Regions from separate parts of the Cellulomonas sp. Marseille-Q8402 genome, predicted to be linked through region 1. Evidence: predicted binding sites of a transcription regulator. Region 1 holds the regulator's gene; the other holds the start of a gene.
The links. The regulator Rex, encoded in region 1, represses fermentation and respiration genes when NADH is low (regulators of the CRP and FNR family bind a similar motif). The targets are predictions, from matches to a motif close to CTTGTGAANNNNTTCACAAG.
Positions count from the first base shown of each region.

Region 2: pflB (formate C-acetyltransferase) is a predicted target of Rex. The motif match lies at 3,424-3,443, and genes of this name have one in related genera.

Region 1 is NZ_CBCPLX010000002.1:464,218-469,844, reverse strand. Features, by position in the region: gene ACWPWW_RS13160 (cytochrome c biogenesis CcdA family protein) at 1-737, opposite strand, end outside; gene ACWPWW_RS13155 (TlpA family protein disulfide reductase) at 734-1,333, opposite strand; gene ACWPWW_RS13150 (histidine phosphatase family protein) at 1,330-1,986, opposite strand; gene ACWPWW_RS13145 (MarR family winged helix-turn-helix transcriptional regulator) at 2,029-2,586, opposite strand; gene ACWPWW_RS13140 (YceI family protein) at 2,717-3,271, shown strand; gene ACWPWW_RS13135 (redox-sensing transcriptional repressor Rex) at 3,391-4,056, opposite strand; gene ACWPWW_RS13130 (glutaredoxin family protein) at 4,072-4,365, opposite strand; gene ACWPWW_RS13125 (HAD family hydrolase) at 4,400-5,236, shown strand; gene ACWPWW_RS13120 (N-acetyltransferase family protein) at 5,233-5,627, shown strand, end outside.
Region 2 is NZ_CBCPLX010000001.1:121,727-127,353, reverse strand. Features, by position in the region: gene ACWPWW_RS00590 (3-hydroxyacyl-CoA dehydrogenase NAD-binding domain-containing protein) at 1-128, shown strand, start outside; gene pflA (pyruvate formate-lyase-activating protein) at 125-1,033, opposite strand; gene pflB (formate C-acetyltransferase) at 1,126-3,393, opposite strand; gene dxs (1-deoxy-D-xylulose-5-phosphate synthase) at 3,675-5,555, opposite strand.

The DNA of each region.
Region 1 (5,627 bases):
TGCCGGGCGAGCCAGTCGAGCGCGCGGCGGCTGCGCTGCAGCCCGAGCGCCACGGCGACGAACGGCAGGCCCAGGCCGGCGCAGAACGCGAGCGCGAGCAGCGCGCCGCGGCCGGCGGACCCGCCGTCGAGCGACAGCAGGAGGATCGCGGCGAGCGTCGGGCCGATGCAGGGCGTCCAGCCGATGCCGAACGTCACGCCGAGCACGGGCGCGCCCCACAGGCCCGCGCGCGGCGCGAGCAGCGGCCGGCGGTCCTGCTGGAAGAACGGCAGGACGCCGAGGAACGCGAGCCCCATCACCAGCACGCCGACGCCGAGCACCCGGGACACCGGGTCCTGCCAGCGCAGCAGGAACGACCCGAGCGTGCCTGCGAGCGAGCCGTACGCCAGGAACACCGCGGTGAACCCGGCGACGAACAGCAGCACGCCGAGCACCAGGCGGCCGCGGGACGCCGGGGCGGGCGGCTCCTCGGCGCGGGTCAGGGCGGGCTGCGCGGGGAGGTTCGCGGCGAGGTCGAGCCCGGGCGTGCCGGCGGCGACGCGCGGCCGCCGCGACGGGGTCGGCGCCGACGCGGCGGACATGCCGCCGACGTAGCCGACGTAGGCGGGCACGAGCGGCAGCACGCACGGCGACGCGAACGACACCAGCCCGGCCAGCACCGCCACCGGCACGGCGGCGATCAGCGACCCGGACGTCGCGGCCTGCGCGAACGACTCCCCCACGTCGGCGAGGGTCACGCGGCGTCCTCGGCCAGCACCTCGTCGACCAGCGCGCGCAGGGTCGACCCCTCGGCCAGCCCGACGATCCGCGCGGCGACCTTGCCCTCGCGGTCCAGCACGACCGTCGTCGGCGTCGCCTGGATCGGGACGATGCCCTGCAGCGCGGCGATGGCGTGCTTGTCGCGGTCGTCGATGCTCGGGTAGGGCACGTCGAAGCCGTTCTGGAACGGCTCGGCCGCACCGGCGTCGTCGACCCCGTTGATGCCGAGCAGGTGCACGCCGGAGTCCGCGTACTCGTTCGCGATGTCCACCAGGTCGGGTGCCTCCTCCCGGCACGGCGGGCACGCCGCGTACCAGGTGTTCAGCACGACGACGTCGCCGCGCCAGTCCGCCACGTCGACGGCCTGGCCCGCGTAGTCCGTGCCGGCGACCTCGACGGGGCCCTCGCGGTCGTCGACGGCCCACTGGGTGAACGAGCCGTCGCCGGACACGTAGCCCTGGTCGGTGACGTCGGCGTCGTCGCCCGTCCCGCCGCCGGTGCTGCAGCCCGCGAGCGCGAGCACGGCGCCGACGGCGAGCGCCAGGGCGCCCGCCCGGTTCCGGTGCGGGGTCATGCGCCCGCCACGGCGGAGGCGCCGGGCAGCAGGTCGGCGGCCGGCTCCGTGTAGGAGATCCGCACCAGGTGGTCGTCCTCGTAGACCAGGCTGGTCAGCGACGCGAGCGAGCACTGCCGGCGGCGCGGGTCGTGCCACAGCCGGCGGTCCTCGAGGGCGAGCCGGGTCACCCAGATCGGGAGCTGGTGGCTGACGAGCAGCGCCTCGTGGCCGCGGGCGGCCTGGCGGGCGCTGTCGACGACGGCGAGCATCCGCCCGACCTGCCGGCGGTACGGCTCGCCCCAGGACGGGCGGAACGGGTTCACCAGCATCGGCCAGTGCCGCGGGTGCCGCAGCGAGCCGTCGCCGACGCCGAACGTCAGGCCCTGGAAGTGGTTCTCCGCCTCGAGCAGCCCCTCGTCGGTCCGCACCGGGAGGTCGAGGGCGGCGGCGATCGGCGCCATCGTCTCCTGGGCGCGCTGCAACGGGGAGGCGATCAGCACGGTGATGTCGCGGCGCGGCGCGTCGAGCCCGCCGGACACGTGCGCGGCGACGCGCTCGGCCATCTCCTGACCGCGCTCGGACAGGTGGTACCCGGGGAGACGCCCGTAGAGCACGCCGCTGGGGTTGTGGACCTCACCGTGCCGCATGAGGTGGATGGTGGTGGCGACCATGGGGTCAGTCTCGCAAACCCACCTGGGTGGTCGGGCCCACCGCTAGCGGCCCGGGGCCTCCGCCGCCTCGGCCGCGGCGTCGCACCGGGCCTGGAGCGCCGCGCCGACGGCCGCCATCGCGTCGCCGAGCGCCTGCATCTGCGCAGGCGACAGCACGTCCACGAGGCGGGCGCGCACCGACTCGACGTGCGCGGGGGCGGCGTCGACCAGCCGCCGCCAGCCGTGCTCCGTCATCCGGCAGTTCACGCCACGCGCGTCCTCCAGGCAGGGGGCGCGCTCGACGAGGCCGGCGGCCTCCATGCGGCGGACGGTGTGCGTCAGGCGGCTCCGGGAGTGCGCGAGCTCACCGGCCAGCTCCGACATCCGCAGCGTGCGCTGCGGCGCCTCGGAGAGCCGGACCAGCACCTCGTACTCGCCGAGGGACAGGCCGGAGGACTCCTCCAGGTCGTGCGCCAGGACGTCGAGCAGGCGGGCGGTGCCGTCGCGGTAGGCCCGCCACGCGCGCTGCTCGTCCGCCGACAGCCAGCGGACCTCGTCGTCGGTCCGAGTGCTCCGCGGGTGCTGCGACGTCGTCCCCACCGCCTCGGTCGTGCTCGCCATGCCGTCCTCCTCCGCGCGCGCTGTGACGTCGGGCGCTGATCGTCCCACGGCCTTGCGCAGCGGACGCCACTGTAGTAGAAATCTCAACTAACCGCAGTTGATGCTTCAACCATCTAGCAGGAGGCACCTCATGTCGACCACGACGCTCCCCACCGCCCTCACCGCCGGCACCTGGACGATCGACCCCTCGCACACCGAGGCGGCCTTCACCGTCCGCCACGCAGGCATCTCCAAGGTCCGCGGCACCGTCGCGGTGACCTCCGGCACCATCACCGTCGCCGAGGACCTCGCGCTCTCCGGCGTCACCGCCGCGCTCGACCCGTCGACCATCAACACCGGCGACGCGGGCCGCGACGGCCACCTCAAGTCGGCCGACTTCTTCGACCTGGAGAAGTTCGGCGAGTGGACCTTCGCCTCGACCTCCGTGGCCACCGACGGCGAGGACTACGTCGTCACCGGCGACCTCACCATCAACGGCGTGACCAAGTCGGTCGACCTGGCCACCGAGTTCGGCGGCTCCGCCACCGACCCGTTCGGCAACCAGCGCGCCGGCTTCTCCGCCTCCGTGACGATCTCCCGCAAGGACTTCGGCATCACCTGGAACGCGGCCCTCGAGGCCGGCGGCGTCCTGGTGTCCGACAAGGTCGTCATCTCCCTCGAGATCTCGGCCATCAAGCAGGCCTGATCTCGCGCCCGGGTCACCGGGCCACCGAGCCGAAGGGCCCGATCGCGCACCCCCTGCCGCGATCGGGCCCTTCGTCGTACCGACACCGGCCCGGCGTCGGGCCGGCGTCGGCGGCGCGGTCAGTCGACCGCGGGGACCGGCTCGGGGAGCGCGTCGGGGCGGGTGGAGCGCTGGCGGGCGTGGAAGCCGAGGATCTGCAGCTCCGACCCCAGGTCGACCTCGCGCACGTCCACGCCCTCCGGCACCCGCACGGTGCGCGGCGCGAAGTTCAGCACCCCGGTCACGCCCGCCGCGACGAGGCGGTCCGTGGTGGCCTGCGCGGCGGACGCCGGCGTCGCGACGACCGCGATGCTGGCCTCGGCCTCCGCGACGACCTTCTCGAGGTGGTCGACGTGCTGCACGACGTGCCCGCCGACGGTCGTGCCCACCAGGTCCGGGTCCGCGTCGAACAGGCCGACCAGCACGAAGCCGCGGTCCGCGAAGCCGGAGTAGTTCGCGAGCGCCTGGCCCAGGTTGCCGATGCCGACGATGACGACCTGGCGCTCCTCGGCCATGCCGAGGGCCTGCGCGATCTGCTTGCGGAGGTGGTCCACCTCGTAGCCGACGCCGCGCCGGCCGCCCGCACCGAGGTACGACAGGTCCTTGCGCAGCTGGGCGGGGGACGCACCCACGAGCTCGGCGAGCTGGTCGGAGGAGGTCGTGGTGACCCCCTCGGACGCGAGCCCGCCGAGGGAGCGCAGGTATCCCGGGAGGCGGGCGACGGTCGTCGGCGGCAGGGCTCGCACGACCACAGGGTAGGCCTACCGCGCGCCGGTCAGGGCGTCGCCGAGCCGGTCGGGGTCGATCTGCCAGTAGCCGACGCGCACGCCGTCGACCTCGACCACCGGCAGCAGCTCCCCGTACGCGTCGGCCAGCGGGCGGCCGTCCGGCGCCGTGCCCCCGGCGTCGACGTCCACCTCCGCCCAGGTCTCGCCGTGGGCGGCCGCCACGTCCCGCACCACGTCACGGGCGGCGTCGCACAGGTGGCAGCCCGGCCGGGCGAACAGCACGACGCGGGCGGCGGGGGTCACGGACGGCTCGGTGGGGGTCGGCACGGCACGAGCCTAGGCATCTGGCTACAGTGGCGGCGTGCCCGAGCCCACCGAGCCCACCCTGCCCGGCGCCAGCACGGCCGTGCAGCCGGGCCGCGTGGCCGCCTTCTTCGACGTGGACAACACGATCATCCGCGGTGCCAGCTCGTTCCACCTGGCCGTCGGCCTGTACCGGCGCGGCTTCTTCCAGCGGGGCGACATCGTCCGGTTCGCCGTGCACCAGATCCGCTACCTGACGTTCGGCGAGAACCGGCAGCAGATCGACGAGGTCCGCCAGCGCGCGCTCGAGATCATGCGGGGCCGGTCCGTCGCCGAGGTCGTCGCCATCGCCGAGGACATCTACGACGAGGTCCTCTCGCTGCGCATCTTCCCCGGCACCCAGCGCCTGCTCGACCAGCACCTGCGCGCCGGGCACGAGGTCTGGCTCGTCACCGCCACGCCCGTCGAGATCGCCGAGATCATCGCCCGCCGGCTCGGCGCCACCGGTGCGCTCGGGACCATCGCCGAGCACACCGACGGCTTCTACACCGGCCGCCTGGTCGGCGACCTGCTGCACGGCAAGGCCAAGGCCTCCGCCGTCCGCGCGATCGCCGACCGCGAGGGGCTCGACCTGTCGCAGTCCTTCGCCTACGGCGACTCCACCAACGACGTGCCGATCCTGTCCGAGGTCGGCTTCCCCTGCGCCATCAACCCCGACGGGCGGCTGCGCAAGCACGCGGCCGAGGTCGGCTGGCCGATGCGCGAGTTCCGCGGCCGCCGCAACGCCACCCGCCGCGGCGTGGACGCCGCCACCGTCGCGGGGTCGGCGTGGGTCGCCGGGCTGATCTTCCGGGCCGTGCGCCGCGCCGTCCGGTCCCGCTGGGGCGGCCGGTGACCGTCGCCGTCCGTGCTGCCCGCGCCGGCGAGGCCGACCCGCTCGCCGCCCTCGCCGCCGTCACGTTCCCGCTCGCGTGCCCGCCGTCGTCGACCCCCGAGGACCACGCCGCGTTCATCGCGGCGCACCTCACCCCGGCGCACTTCGCCGGCTACCTGGCCGACGACGCCCGGGACCTGCTGGTCGCCGACGACGACGGCACGCTGGTCGGCTACACGATGCTCGTCGCCGGGGAGCCGTACGACGCCGACGTCGCCGCGGTCGTCCCGCTCCGGCCGACCGTCGAGCTGAGCAAGTGCTACGTCCTGCCCGGGCGGCACGGCGGCGGCGTCGCCGGTGCGCTGATGACCGCGAGCCTCGACGCGGCCCGCGGGCGCGGCGCGGCCGGGGT
Region 2 (5,627 bases), on a different contig from region 1:
TCGGCGCCGGGTGGCCGGCGCACCTCGGCGGGATCTGCCCCTACCTGGACCGGGAGGGCTGGTCGGAGCGGGTGCTCGGCCGGCGGCTGCTGCCGCCCGGCGTGGCGGACGCGGGGTCGGCGGCCTAGAACACCGTCAGACCGCGGTCGCGGAACTGCTGCCGCACCCGGGCGACGAGCTCGGGGCTCGGCGGCTGCGTGCCGGTGAGCTCGTACGGCATGCCGAGCGCGCGCCACTTGTCCTGCCCCATCTGGTGGAACGGGAGCACCTCGACGCGGCTCACGGTCGGCAGGGTGGCGACGTAGCCGGCGACGGCGTCGACGTTCTCCTCGGCGTCGGTCAGCCCGGGGACCAGCACGAACCGGACCCAGATCTCGGTGCCGCTCGCGGCGACGCGGCGGCCGAAGTCGAGCGTCGGCTGCAGGTCCCGGCCGGTGGTCCGCCGGTACGTCTCGGGGATGCCGGACTTCACGTCGAGCAGCACTAGGTCGACGTCCTCGAGCATCGCGTCGGTGCAGTGCGCGCCGAGGTAGCCGGACGTGTCGATCGCGGTGTGCACGCCGAGCTCCTTCGCGCCGCGCAGGAGGCGCGCCACGAACGCCGGCTGCATGAGCGGCTCGCCGCCGGAGACGGTGAGGCCGCCGCCGGTCGCGCCGAACACGCCGCGGTACCGCTCGACCCGCCGGAGCAGCTCCGTCACCAGGACGGGCTCGCCGCGGCGCATCTCCATGGTGTCGGGGTTGTGGCAGTACAGGCAGCGCAGCGGGCAGCCCGACAGGAAGGTGGTCAGCCGGGTGCCGGGGCCGTCGACCGCGGTGACGAGCTCCCACGAGTGCAGCGACCCGAGCTCCCCGGCGCGCATCTGCGCGAACCTCTCGCTGCGGTCCGCGTCGCTGATCTCGAGCCCCGCGGTGCCGGAGGTGGAGCGGTGGTGCGACCCGCCGGTGACGGGGATGCCCAGCTCGATCACCGGGGCGCCCTCCTGCGGGCCGGGGACGGACCCGGGCGCCTCGTGCTCGACGGTGCTGGTCATCGGGACCTCCTCCGGGTTGCCGCTGCAGGTGGGTCGGGTGGTGGGGGGCGGGTGCCCGCCGGGGCTGCTCCCCCGGCGGGCACCCCCGGGTCTCAGACCCCGCCGTGGAACGTCCGGGACAGCACGTCGAGCTGCTGCTCGCGCGTGAGCCGGACGAAGTTCACGGCGTAGCCGGAGACCCGGATGGTGAGCTGCGGGTACTTCTCGGGGTGCTCCATGGCGTCCTCGAGGGTGTCCCGGTTCAGCACGTTGACGTTGAGGTGGTACCCGGACGACACGTTGTACGCGTCCATCAGGCCCACCAGGTTCGCCACCTGCTCCTCCTTGGTGCGGCCGAGGCCCGAGGGCACGACCGTCGAGGTGAGCGAGATGCCGTCCATCGCCTCGGAGTACGGCAGCTTCGCGACCGACATCGCGGAGGCGAGCATGCCGTGCGAGTCCCGCCCGTTCATCGGGTTGGCGCCCGGGGCGAAGGGCTCGCCGGCGCGGCGGCCGTCGGGAGTGTTGCCCGTGGCCTTGCCGTAGACGACGTTCGACGTGATGGTCAGCACCGACTGCGTGTGCAGCGCGTCCCGGTACGTCTTGTGCTGGCGGATCTTCGCCATGAACGACTTCACGATCTCCACCGCGATGTCGTCCGCGCGGTCGTCGTCGTTGCCGTAGGCCGGGAAGTCGCCCTCGATCACGTAGTCCGTGACGAGGCCGTCCTCGTCGCGCACCGGGTGCACCGTGGCGTACCTGATCGCGGACAGGGAGTCGGCGACGACGGACAGGCCGGCGATGCCGCACGCCATGGTGCGCAGGATGGTGCGGTCGTGCAGCGCCATCTCGAGCCGCTCGTACGCGTACTTGTCGTGCATGTAGTGCACGCAGTTGAGGGCGTCGACGTAGGTCTCGGCCAGCCAGTCGAGCAGCGTGTCGTACTTGGCCGCGACGTCGTCGTAGTCGAGCACGTCGCCGACGACGGGTGCGCTGACCGGCGCGACCTGCTTGCCAGTGATCTCGTCGCGGCCGCCGTTGATCGCGTAGAGCAGGGCCTTGGCGATGTTCACGCGGGCGCCGAAGAACTGCATCTGCTTGCCGACCCGCATCGGGGACACGCAGCACGCGATGGCCGCGTCGTCGCCCCACGAGGTGCGGATCAGGTCGTCCGACTCGTACTGGATCGCGGAGGTGTCGATGGACACCTGCGCGCAGAACTTCTTGAAGCCCTCCGGCAGCCGGTTGCTCCACAGCACGGTGAGGTTCGGCTCCGGGGCCGGGCCGACGTTGTACAGGGTCTGCAGGAACCGGAACGACGTCTTGGACACCAGCGGCCGGCCGTCCTCGCCGATGCCGCCGATCGACTCGGTGACCCACGTCGGGTCGCCCGAGAACAGGTTGTCGTACTCCGTGGTGCGCAGGAACCGCACGATGCGCAGCTTGATCACGAAGTCGTCGATGAGCTCCTGCGCGAACCGCTCGTCGATCGCACCCGAGGCGAGGTCACGCTGGATGAACACGTCGAGGAACGTCGAGGTGCGGCCCAGCGACATCGCCGCGCCGTTCTGCTCCTTGACCGCGCCGAGGAACGCGAAGTACAGCCACTGGACCGCCTCGTGGGCGGTGGTCGCCGGCCGGGAGATGTCGAAGCCGTACGAGGCGGCCATCCGCTTGAGCTCCTGCAGGGCGCGGATCTGCTCCGCGTTCTCCTCGCGGTCCCGGATGACGTCCTCGACGGACGGCTCCATGTCGAGCTCGTGGCGCTCCAGGCGCTTGGCCTCGATCAGGGCGTCGACGCCGTACAGCGCGACGCGGCGGTAGTCGCCGATGATCCGGCCGCGGCCGTAGGCGTCCGGCAGGCCGGTGATGATGTGCGACGAGCGCGCGGCGCGCACGTTCGGGGGGTACACGTCGAAGACGCCGTCGTTGTGCGTCTTGCGGTAGGTCGTGAAGGTCTTCGCGACCTCGGGGTCCACGTCGTAGCCGTAGGTCTCGAGCGACTTCTCGACCATGCGCCAGCCGCCGTTGGGGAACATGGCGCGCTTGAGCGGGGCGTCGGTCTGCAGGCCGACGATCAGCTCGTTGGCCTGGTCGATGTAGCCGGCGCCGTGCGACACGATCGTCGACGGGGTGTGGTTGTCGATGTCGTAGACGCCCTTGGCCCGCTCCGCCGGGAACATCGCGGACAGCTTCGCCCAGATGCCCGTGGTGCGCTCCGTCGGCCCGGCGAGGAACGCGGCGTCGCCGGTGTACGGCGTGTAGTTGCGCTGGATGAAGTCGCGGACGTCGATGCCGTCGCACCAGGGTCCGGCGACGAATCCGTCCCAGGCACCCGCGGTGGCGTCGGTGCCGGTCTGAGGTACTGCGGTGGTGGACATGTGTGGGGCTCCCTCGCTGAGTGCGTCGTACTCGTGACGCTATTCACGAGGTCATGGGATGTCTTGGGACCTCCGTCCCGGGGGCGCGCTGACCGGCGGGGACGCGACGGTGACGCCGCTCACGTCGCCCGGGAACGGCGTCGCGCCGGGCACCGCGAGGTCGTCAGACGTGGCCGAGGTCGTCACTCGTGCCTGACGACCTCGGCGGGTTGTGACGACCTCGAGGCGGCGGGAGCGGGCGGCGGGAGCCGGGCGTGGTCAGGCGCGCGGGGCCCTGCGGGTCAGGCGCGGGGGGTCAGGGCCGCGAGGACGTCGGCGGCGATGTCCTGCGGGGTGAGGCGCAGGGTGGTGAGCAGCTCGTCGCGGGTGGCGTGCTCGAGGAACCGGCGCGGCACGCCGAACGCCTGGACGGGCGTGCCGATGCCGGCGTCGCGGGCGCGCAGCGCGAGGGCCGAGCCGATGCCGCCCTCGCGGACGCCGTCCTCGATCGTGACGACGCGGTCGTGCTCCCCCGCGAGCTTGACCAGGGCGGCGGGCACGGGCAGCACCCAGCGCGGGTCGGCGACGGTGACGCGCAGGCCGTGCGCCGCGAGCAGCTCGCCGAGCGCGAGGCCGGTGCGGGCCATCGAGCCGAAGCCGCAGACCAGCACCGAGGGCCGGTCCGGCGCACCGTGCCGGGCCAGGACGTCCACCCCGTCGACGTCGTCCACGGCGGGCAGCGGCTCGGTCAGCGCGCCCTTGGGGTAGCGCACCACCGTCGGGGCGTCGTCGACGTCCACCGCCGCGCGCAGCGCCGACCTCAGCGTGTCCTCGTCGCGGGGCGCCGCGAGCCGCAGGCCCGGCACGAGCCCGAGCATCGCGAGGTCCCACATGCCGTTGTGGCTCGCCCCGTCGTCACCGGTCAGCCCGGCGCGGTCCAGCACGAACGTCACGCCGGCGCGGTGCAGGCCGACGTCCATCAGCACCTGGTCGAACGCCCGGTTCAGGAACGTCGCGTACACGGCGACCACCGGGTGCAGGCCCGCGAACGCCATGCCCGCCGCGGTCGTGACGGCGTGCTGCTCGGCGATGCCGACGTCGAACGTCCGGTCCGGGAACTCCTGCGCGAACGGGGCGAGCCCGACCGGGTTGAGCATGGCCGCGGTCAGGGCCACGACGTCCGGTCGGCGCCGGCCGATCCGGACGATCTCGTCGGCGAACACCCCGGTCCAGCCGAACCGGGACGGCGCCACGGGCAGGCCGGTCTCGGGGTGGATCTGCCCGACGGCGTGGAACCGGTCGGCGACGTCCTGCTCGGCCGGGCTGTACCCGCGGCCCTTCTCGGTGATGACGTGCACGATCACCGGCCCGCCGAACGCCCGGGCCCGCTGCAGGGCGAACTCGACAGCGGCGGCGTCGTGGCCGTCGACGGGCCCGACGTACTTGAGTCCGAGGTCCTCGAACATGCCCTGCGGGGCGACGACGTCCTTGATCCCCTTCTTCAGCCCGTGCAGCGCGTCGTACGCGACCCGGCCGGGCGGGCCGGAGCGCTGCAGCGCCTGCTTGCCCCAGGACAGCACGGTCTCGTAGCCCCGGGTGGTGCGCAGGGCGTCGAGGTGCAGCGCCAGCCCGCCGATCGTCGGCGCGTAGGACCGGCCGTTGTCGTTCACCACGACGACCAGGCGCCGGTCGGCGCCGTCGGCGATGTTGTTCAGCGCCTCCCAGGCCATGCCGCCGGTGAGCGCGCCGTCGCCGACCACGGCCACGACGTGCCGGTCGGAGCGGCGCGCCAGGGCGTTGGCCCGCGCGATGCCGTCGGCCCAGGACAGCGCGGTGGACGCGTGCGAGTTCTCGACGACGTCGTGCTCGGACTCCGCACGGCTCGGGTAGCCGGACAGCCCGCCGCGGCGGCGCAGCCGGGCGAAGTCCTGCCGCCCGGTCAGCAGCTTGTGCACGTACGCCTGGTGCCCCGTGTCGAAGACGAGGGTGTCCCGCGGCGAGTCGAACACGCGGTGCAGCGCCAGGGTGAGCTCGACGACCCCGAGGTTCGGCCCCAGGTGCCCGCCCGTGCGGGAGACACGGTCGACGAGGTACTCGCGGATCTCGCCGGCCAGCGCCCGCACCTGCCGGGGCGACAGCGCCCGGACGTCCCGGGGAGAGCCGATGGTCTCCAGCAGCCCCATGTCCTCACCGCCCGTCGCCGTCGTGCGCGCGGCCCGCGCACGAGGCCCCCACCCTATGGGGCGACCTCGCCG